2 regions of the Brevibacillus borstelensis genome follow, and region 2 is predicted to be linked to the other one. Evidence: riboswitches for the same ligand, from Rfam matches in the RefSeq annotation. Region 2 holds a riboswitch; the other holds the start of a gene.
The links. A riboswitch is a leader RNA that binds a small molecule or an ion and turns the genes downstream of it on or off. The one in region 2 is predicted to bind S-adenosylmethionine.

Region 1 (4,531 bases), 2.6 Mb from region 2:
AGGAGTGACGGCTCTCTCCACTGCCTCTACGCAGGTCGTATCCACGAACGTAACGTCAATATTCATGCGGGACAACACTTTGGTCAAAAAGCGATACGTTCCGCCGTAGACATCTTCTGCCACGACAACATGATCGCCCGCGGAAAACAGCATAAACACGCTGGAAATCGCGGCCATGCCGGAAGCAAATGCAAATCCCCGCGCACCGCCCTCCAGGACGGCAATCGCCTCTTCCAATGCATGCCGGGTCGGGTTGCCGGACCGCGCATAGTCGTATGCGCCCGGACGGTCCAAATCCGCTTGGTGAAACGTAGATGCCTGGTAAATCGGCGTGGATGCCGCACCGGTCACCGGATCGAAACAAGATGTCCCGTGAAGCAGTTTCGTGGCAAATTTCATCGTCTACACCCTTCCGCTACCAGACTTGCATCGAGAGCCTGTATCAAATCATGAATCAAATCATCCGGATGTTCAACTCCTACCGACAATCGCAGCAAACGATCACAGACCCCGACGTATTCTCGAATTTCTTGCGGAATGTCGGCATGAGTCTGTGTCGCCGGATACGTGCACAAAGACTCGACGCCTCCCAGACTCTCCGCAAAAGAGATGATGCGCAAGTTTTCCAAAAACGGCCCCACCTGAGCAGAGAAGCGAACGCGGAAGGACACCATGCCGCTGTAACCGGTCGCCTGTTTGCTCTGAATCTCGTAGCCGGGATGATCGTCCAATCCCGGATAGAATACATCGGTGACCGCCGGATGCTCCCGCAGTTCGCGCGCAACCTGGAGAGCATTGCTCTGATGTCGCTCCATACGCAAAGCGAGCGTCTTCATGCCTCTGACCAGCAGCCAGCAATCCTGTGGGCCGAGGGTTGCACCGATGGAATTGTGCAAAAACCGGACCTTTTCAGACAACTCAGCGCCTTTTGTCACAATCAGGCCAGCCAGCACGTCATTGTGGCCTCCAAGATATTTCGTCCCGCTATGGAGCACCAGATCTGCCCCCAGCTCCAGTGGACGCTGATAGTACGGCGTCATAAAGGTATTGTCCACGATGGTCAGCAAACCGCTTCGTTTGGCGATCCCGGCTACGCAAGCGATATCCGTTATTTGCATCAGCGGATTTGTCGGCGTCTCGATGAGAACGGCTTTTGTCTCCGGACGGATCGCGCCCGCAAATGCCTGAAGATCGCGCAGATCAACATAGCTGAACTGGAGCCCGTAGCGGGAAAGGACCTGCTCAAAAAGACGGTATGTCCCACCGTATAAATCAAGCGAAACGATCAAATGGTCGCCTTGAGAAAAAAGTCCCATGACTGTGTGAATCGCTGCCATCCCGGAAGCACAGGCAAAACCGGCATCACCGCACTCGGCCTCTGCGATCGCCTCCTCCAGCACCTTGCGTGTCGGATTGGCCGTACGGGTGTAATCGTATCCGGTACTTTGACCAAGAGACGGGTGGCGGTAAGCGGTCGCATAGTAAACCGGGAAGCTTACCGCGCCCGTGATCGTATCACGACCTACCCCCGCCTGTACCAGTTTCGTTTCCAGATGCATAGCAATCTCTCCCTCTGCTTTGATGTTGAGGGCATGAAAAAGCCCTCTTTTCTTTTGAAAAGAAGGCTTTGTTTACGTCGCCGCAAGCAAACCCTTCTCATCTTTCAGAGCATGATTTGCTCTGCAGGAATTAGCACCAGTATCGTCCTGTTAACAGGAAAATTGGTTGCCGGGCATCATCGGGCCAGTCCCTCCGCCTCTCTGGATAAGAAGTTTGCTATTCAATTTGTTGATCCTAATACTAACGGAAATATCGAGTGATTGTCAACAGATATTTCCTCTTCGTTTTCACCCGTTTTCTCTGTTACTCCGCTTTGCGCAGTGCTGTCATCACCTGATTGTCCAGCTTCGCCGCCGCATTTTTATCATATGTTTTTTCATACTGCGGTTCTACGGAGATACGGGAACCGTAGAACATGACATCACGCACCGCCTCAATGGTAACCTCCACCATCGCCAGCTTCAGGGGAACCTCCTCCATCCGCTCACTCTTCAATACAGCCCTTCCGTTAATGGCATAAGAAGAGCCAGCACCAATCAAATGCAGAACCACTTGTGGCTGCTTGGCGATATTGGTCAAGATGCGTGAACGGTTGTCTACCGCAAACCGGATGACTTGCGGCGATGCCGCAAACGTCCAGGAAAGCGAGCTGAGCGATGGCGCCCCAGACTCATGGTCAATGGTGCCCAATGTGATAAACCGCTCCTGCTGCAACAACCCGAACAGTTCCTCCGAAAGCGTTTGGGATACGGTCTCAGCCATTCCGAAGCCTCCTTGTGTAAGTTTTGTACGTCTATTGTACCCGCCAAGGAAGAGATAGGCAAACCTTTCCGGCATGCGCTTGATTCTTCCCCTTTTTTTCCCTACACTGTTACTTAACTGGTAACCATAGGAGACAGGAGGAGAAACCAGATGTCACAAAGCCCCACAGACCGCCTGTTGTCAAAGATTGACCAGCTCCTCGAAGAAATTCAGGAGGCACGCAAATTAAATGACCGGATGGACAAAATCGCCATGTTTTTAGAGGATATCCGTCTGGCAGATGTCATTCAAAATTATACAGCCCCGCGCAAGCTGCTTTGGATCAATTTCCTGGCAGGTCTGGCACGGGGCCTGGGACTGACGATCGGAACAGCCATCGTACTGGCCATTCTCGGTTCCGTCCTGAGCAAATTCCTCTCGATTCCCATCATCGGGGACTACATCAGCCAACTGATGGATTATGTCTCCACCTACCGTCAGCCCTAGTCAAATGGAATGATTGGCAAGCTGCCGGAGCAGAAAGAAGATTGCCATTCGCGGTCGCTCAAGAATGCAACGGATTAGTCGTTGTCGCGATCGTCGTTATCGTCATCGTCTCCGTCATCGTCATGGCCATGCTTTTTCCAGTAGCCATACGCATTTCCGTTCGGATGCTTTTTGTCTTTGTCCTTCTTTTTCTTATCTTTATCTTTATCGTCATCAACTTCGTTTACTGGCGTACCGTGAGGAATGTCAGCTTGTGCTACGACCTTCCCGTCAACGACTACTTCCAGATGGACGGACTTGGCGCTGTAAGAACGATTTTTGTAAGAGAGCTCCACTTCGAACTCCCCGTCATCGTCTATCTTGACCTCGTGTTTTTTGCCGTCCGGAGCGATTACATACAGCTTCGCTTTTTGGTTTTTGGAGAATCCTGCGATTTCCCCTTCTACTTCAATTTCCTTATCTTTGGCGTCAAGCTTGGCGGTTCCGGTAATTTTGTATTGGGCAGGCTTCGGCGTTTCCGGCTTGGTCGGTTTATCCGGCTTGTTGACAACAAGCAGATCGACGGATTCCGAATCAAGCTTCTTGCCGTCCTTGTACACCTCAATCAATACTTTCCCTTTGTCAGCCTCTACATCCTTCATGGTGACTGAATAGGAGCCGACACCGTCCCACAGCTTTTTCACGCCGGCGCCTCTCTTGTCTCCGTCATAGGTCACGACTACTTTGCCTGCCGTAAGGTTTACAATGCCGTTTACTTTCAATTCACCCTTTTTGCTATCCAAAACAGCCTGCGTATGAATCAAAACATCGGAATCTACAACAGTTCCCGAGTTGATCCGCACTTCGCGGGTATCGACCAGTTTGTCGTTGACGTAAGCTTTCACTGTCGCGTATTGCGGAGTCGCGCTCACAGTGGCCGCAAAGCTCACCGAAAAGCTGTCGTTGGCCGTTGGCACGACTTCGATGCTGTCGCCATTTGGCTTGACAACCACGACTTTGGTTACTTCATCCGTTACTTCACCTTTCAGGTAGGTGGTGCTTTCTTTTGTCTCTGGAGTTAGGCTGACAAAGCCCTGCTCGGTTTCGTCAAAACGTACTTCGAGGTAAATATCGGAATAGTACTCCTTGTAAATCCGGTTCCACTCCGCCTCATTTTGCTCAATGTACGTTTGCATTTTTACGTCGAGATTCAGTTTGTCCACTACAATGTACAAGTGATCTGCCTGCGTTTTCAGCAACAGATTGAGCGTGGCCGGATCGTTTGTTGCCAGCTCTTTCAGATTGTAGCGAGTCACTTGCTTGCCTTCTTCATTCATGACAACCTTGATCGCACTGCTGCTTCCGGTTGTACTGGCATTGGCCAGCAGCGGCGTTACGCCCCCAATTATCGTAGCGGCAGCCACAACTGCCAGCACGGGCCTGGTCATGTATTTTTTCATTGATGTACTTCCCCTTTCCATGTTTTCCCTCAATGCCCTGGGCACAGTTACAGACGAGGGCAACCTTGGAAAAGTTGCAGAAATAAAAAATAGGGCCCCGCCAAAGCATGCAAGGCGGAGCCATCTTGTTTCAGAACAGTGATTATGATTCATTGTATCGCGGTTCAAGCTCGATTGCCCTCAGCAGGGATTCTGCCTCCTCACGATCGTATCTCCGTTCGACCTTCTCTTGATTGCATAGAACGGAAACCACGTAGCTGTCTTCATTTGCCTCGTAGGTCAGG
Region 2 (4,531 bases):
AAAGGAAAAAGGGAAGACCATCGTCCGCGTCATTCGCGACAGAGGGTCGTCCCTTTTGCTATGGCGGGTTCAGGAAAAAGGCTGTTCCCGGCTCGTTAAATGTTCAGCTACACCTTGCTGACCGCTACCGCCGCATGGAGTGCCTGCTCCAGATCAGCGATGATGTCGTCGATGGCTTCCGTACCGACGGAAATGCGGATCATGCCAGGGGTCACACCGGCAGCAAGCTGCTCGGATTTGTTCATTTGCTGATGAGTGGTGCTAGCCGGGTGGATGATGAGCGACTTGGAATCGCCGACGTTTGCCAAATGGGAGAACAGCTTCACCGACTCGATCAGCTTTTTGCCCTCGGCAACACCGCCGCGAATGCCAAAGGTGAGGATTGCTCCCGCTCCTTTCGGCAGGTACTTTTTCGCGAGTTCGTGGTAAGGACTGTCCTCCAGGCCAGGGTAGTTGACCCACTCGACCGCGGGATGCTGCTGAAGATAGCGGGCTACCGCCAATGCGTTTTGGCTGTGGCGTTCAATCCGCAGGTGAAGCGTCTCCAGCCCTTGCAGGAACAAAAAGGAATTGAAAGGAGCCACGGCCGCGCCGATATCGCGCTGGAGCTGCACGCGCGCTTTGATAATGTAGGCAAGCGGTCCGACAGCCTCCGTGTAGACGACGCCGTGGTAGCTCGGGTCCGGTGTGGTCAACCCGGGGAACTTTCCGTTGTTCCAGTCAAACTTGCCGGAATCGACGACGATTCCTCCGATCGCGGTGCCGTGTCCGCCAATAAACTTGGTCGTGGAGTGAACGACAATATCGGCACCGTAGTCAAACGGTCGGCAAAGCAGCGGCGTGGCAAACGTATTGTCTACGATCAGCGGAACTCCGTTTTCGTGGGCGATGGCCGCAATCGCTTCGATATCGGCGACGTCAATTCGCGGATTTCCGATTGTTTCGGTGAAAAGAGCTTTCGTATTTTCGTTGATCTTGGCCCGGAAATTCTCCGGATCGGACGGATCGACGAAATGAACCTTGATCCCCAGTCTGCCCAGTGTATGGGCAAACAGATTGTAGGTGCCGCCGTACAGGTTGCTGGAGGAGACGATCTCGTCACCCGCCTGGGCGATGTTCAGGATGGCGAATGTAATCGCAGCCTGGCCGGACGAAGTGGCAAGTGCCCCGACCCCGCCCTCCAAAAGGGCAACGCGCTGTTCAAATACATCCTGCGTCGGATTCATGATCCGCGTGTAAATGTTGCCTGGCTCCTTGAGGCCAAACAGGTTGGCCGCATGCTCCGTATCGCGGAACACATAGGACGTCGTCTGGTAGATCGGCACTGCTCGCGATCCTGTCACAGGATCGACGGATTGGCCGCCGTGCAGGGCAAGGGTTTCCGGTTTCCACTGTTGCTGGTCTGACATGGGCATCTCTTCCTCTCGTCAAAAGATATAAAGAAAACGAAGCCTTCTCCTGAGAGGGGAAGGCTTCGGACATGCCGGGCGGTTTCATCTCTCAGAATCAGCGATTCTGCAGGATTTGGCACCATGCGTCCTTGCGCAGGTTGCCGGGTTTCATCGGGCCTGTCCCTCCACCACTCTTGATGAAATGTTTGCAATTTTCTTATAGCGCTTATTTGGTATTATAAGGGGACAATTTCGGAAGGTCAATCAAATTTCCGACTAAATGGGTGGTTTTTCTTTGATTTCGAGAGCGCTGCTATCGTATGGTCTTTTCTCTGCATCTGGAGGGTGGGGAGGAGCTGTTTCGGGTGGTGTACGCTCTTGGGCTTTTTGTTTTTCCTCACAGCAACAATAAGGAGGAAAGGAAAGAGCCATGGAAAATGAGTTTGCAGTAGGCTGGGAAACCTTGTCCTTGATCAATGCGGGACTGGCGCAAGGAAAAAATCGGAGCGGAAGCACAGGCCTCCGGCTTTTTTTATTGCTTTGAATATCACTAGCGTTGCATTAATCTTTTCCCATCATTCAAAATACACATAATCTTTGGTATTTGGTTGTCTAGGGAACAAAAAAATCCTTTACACTGGAAAGGTCAGGTAGTTCCTGTCCAAATCCAACGCAAAGGATAGCTCATGGACAAGAATACCCTATTTTCTTCATTTGGTAAATGGGTTGCACCCATCAATATTATGAAACTTCAACAACGAATTGACGAAACGGATCAAGACAAGTACGTGAAGAAGCTGACGACAAAAGCGTATCTTCTCCTATTTTTACATGCCCAACTTCAGCAACGCGAAGGGCTTCGAGCCATTGCTGACGATGTTCTATCAAAGAAATTTCAGCAAGAATTAGGACTGTCATCGATCAGCCCCGCACAGCTTAGTCGAAAAAACAATCGGGTAGAACCTGCTTTGCTTGAAGAAGTTTTTGTCGACCTTGTCCAGCAAATTCAACGCGTTTCTGGAAAAGCCTGCTCTCTTCGAAAACACATAAAGATCATTGATTCCACTACAATTGGATTATGTTTGCAAAAGTATAAGTGGGCAACCTTTCGCGAAACAAAGGCAGGAATCAAAATTCATCTTCGTCTCGTTTTCGCAAGCCAGGAGGATGTCTATCCTGAAAAGATTTCCCTAACTTGTGCCAAATCCAATGACCGCACCCAAATGGAGTCGCTGATTGATGAGATCGGAGCCATGTACGTCTTTGATCGAGGGTACGTGGATTATGAAAAGTTCGATGAGTATACCGATCAGGGCATCTTTTTTGCTTCACGTCTCAAGGATAACGCGGAAACTCGTCATTTGTATACTTTCAAAGTACCACCAGAAAGCTCCGTTTTATCCGACTCCATGATCCTTCTTGGAACGCCACAAAAACGGGTGGATAATGTGTTACGACTGATTGAAACGCATGATTCGAAAGGAAATCGTATTCGAATCATCACCAATCGGTTCGACTTAGAAGCAGAAGAATTGAGCGACATCTACCGTTGGCGCTGGCAAATAGAACTGTTTTTCAAATGGATGAAACAACACGCAAAGATCAAGACGTTCTATGGAACAAGTGAAAATGCGGTCTGGAATCAAGTTTTTCTCGCTCTCATTGCTTACTGCTTGTTGCTTCTTGTAAAGCTGGAAAGAAACAGTCAGCACAGTCTGCTGCAAATCAGTAGATGGCTCAAAGTGTTTCTCTGGCAGACCTTTGAACAATGGATAGGCAGAATGGATTACCAATCCAAACGAACATCCAGAGGGCGACAGAAAAGGAAGTAAGTGTTGTTTGTTGTTGTCGATGTTGTAATAAATGTATAAAACTACCAAATGGATAGTGGCTACCTTTTGCTTGGCTGTTCTCGTTTTTGGTTGTAAAGTTGAAAATGTCATTCAGAATAATTTGACAATAGATGGATTCATTTTTTATGCAACGCTAATGTTTGAATATATTCAGTTGATTTTGGCGAATCCGTTACTGCAAGGTTCCTGTTCGAAGTGGGCGCCCTAGTGATGGATGCTTTTCCTTGCGCATTTTTGCACCGGTCGATGGCTGCGTACGGGCCATAACGAGAGGCAGGTATAGGTATACATATGCACAATATCCTGTGTTGAGGCTAGGGAGTAGCTCCCCTGGCCTATTGGTGTTGTTCTCGTGAAGATGGCCTGCATAGCTCTTGTCTTTTCATGATATCTTCAACCCTAACACGAAGGTCCCTGATAAATTTGTCGTTTTCTTCCTTCTCTTTTTCCAGTTCCTCAGAATAATGCGGTAGCTGAGTTTTGGAGGGGAACATGACTAATTCACCTTTATTCCTCACTTTTTTCCCCTCACGTCGATCAATTATTCCACGCCAATCCCTTACCTGTTCAAAAAAAAAGAGTGAGCAAATTTCCTTGTATTTTACCTAGTAAGTGAAAGCGACAAGATGACCGGTCAAAAAGTCGTTTATCTCTTACAAAAACAAGGAGGACTTTGCATTATGATAGCACTGAACCGCATTCGAGGATTACACATTTATACAGGCGACGGTTATAACGTAACTACAAGTATGCTTAACGCACTCGACGGTCGAAGGCTTAACGTGTATGTTATTCACCTCGGACACCCGGATGATGCAAGCACGAGGTTTGATCGTCTGAAATCTAAATCACATCGAGCGCAAGTCATTTCGAAATCCATTAGCTATTTGGAGGATTTTCTAAGAGTGTGGAAGCGATCAGACATTGCTGGAGAGGAAATGTACATTTCCCTCCCTATGCTTCACAACAATTCATCTACTATCGAGAAGGCGGACGAATTCTATTCTGACTATGTAGATTATATGAAACAAGTGAAAAGTACAATCGTTGATCGGTTGGGACAAACATATTGGGATAAGGATTTTGCAGGTTTTTACTTCAGTACAGAAGCCATTTATCCGATTCAGGAGAAACTTGACAGTTCCAGACCAACCTCAAATCCGATGGTGAAACTGTTGAATGATCTGTCTTATCGTATTCGCAACACTTATGAAAGATACTTTATGTGGTGCCCGTACTATGGCTATGGTGCAAACAGGGAAAATATTGCTCACAATATAGGAGTTA

Region 1: it holds a riboswitch for S-adenosylmethionine, as region 2 does, so the genes downstream of both, V5G20_RS10760 (aminotransferase class I/II-fold pyridoxal phosphate-dependent enzyme) here and V5G20_RS25230 (homocysteine synthase) in region 2, are expected to answer to the same signal.

The regions. Positions count from the first base shown of each region.
Region 1 covers NZ_CP144922.1:2,305,065-2,309,595, reverse strand. The annotation lists gene V5G20_RS10765 (trans-sulfuration enzyme family protein) at 1-399, opposite strand, end outside; gene V5G20_RS10760 (aminotransferase class I/II-fold pyridoxal phosphate-dependent enzyme) at 396-1,559, opposite strand; SAM riboswitch class I at 1,654-1,771, opposite strand; gene V5G20_RS10755 (pyridoxamine 5'-phosphate oxidase family protein) at 1,864-2,322, opposite strand; gene V5G20_RS10750 (DUF5665 domain-containing protein) at 2,473-2,808, shown strand; gene V5G20_RS10745 (hypothetical protein) at 2,883-4,247, opposite strand; gene V5G20_RS10740 (hypothetical protein) at 4,390-4,531, opposite strand, start outside.
Region 2 covers NZ_CP144922.1:5,253,784-5,258,314, reverse strand. The annotation lists gene V5G20_RS25230 (homocysteine synthase) at 108-1,409, opposite strand; SAM riboswitch class I at 1,491-1,595, opposite strand; gene V5G20_RS25225 (IS4 family transposase) at 2,078-3,223, shown strand; gene V5G20_RS25220 (hypothetical protein) at 3,925-4,531, shown strand, end outside.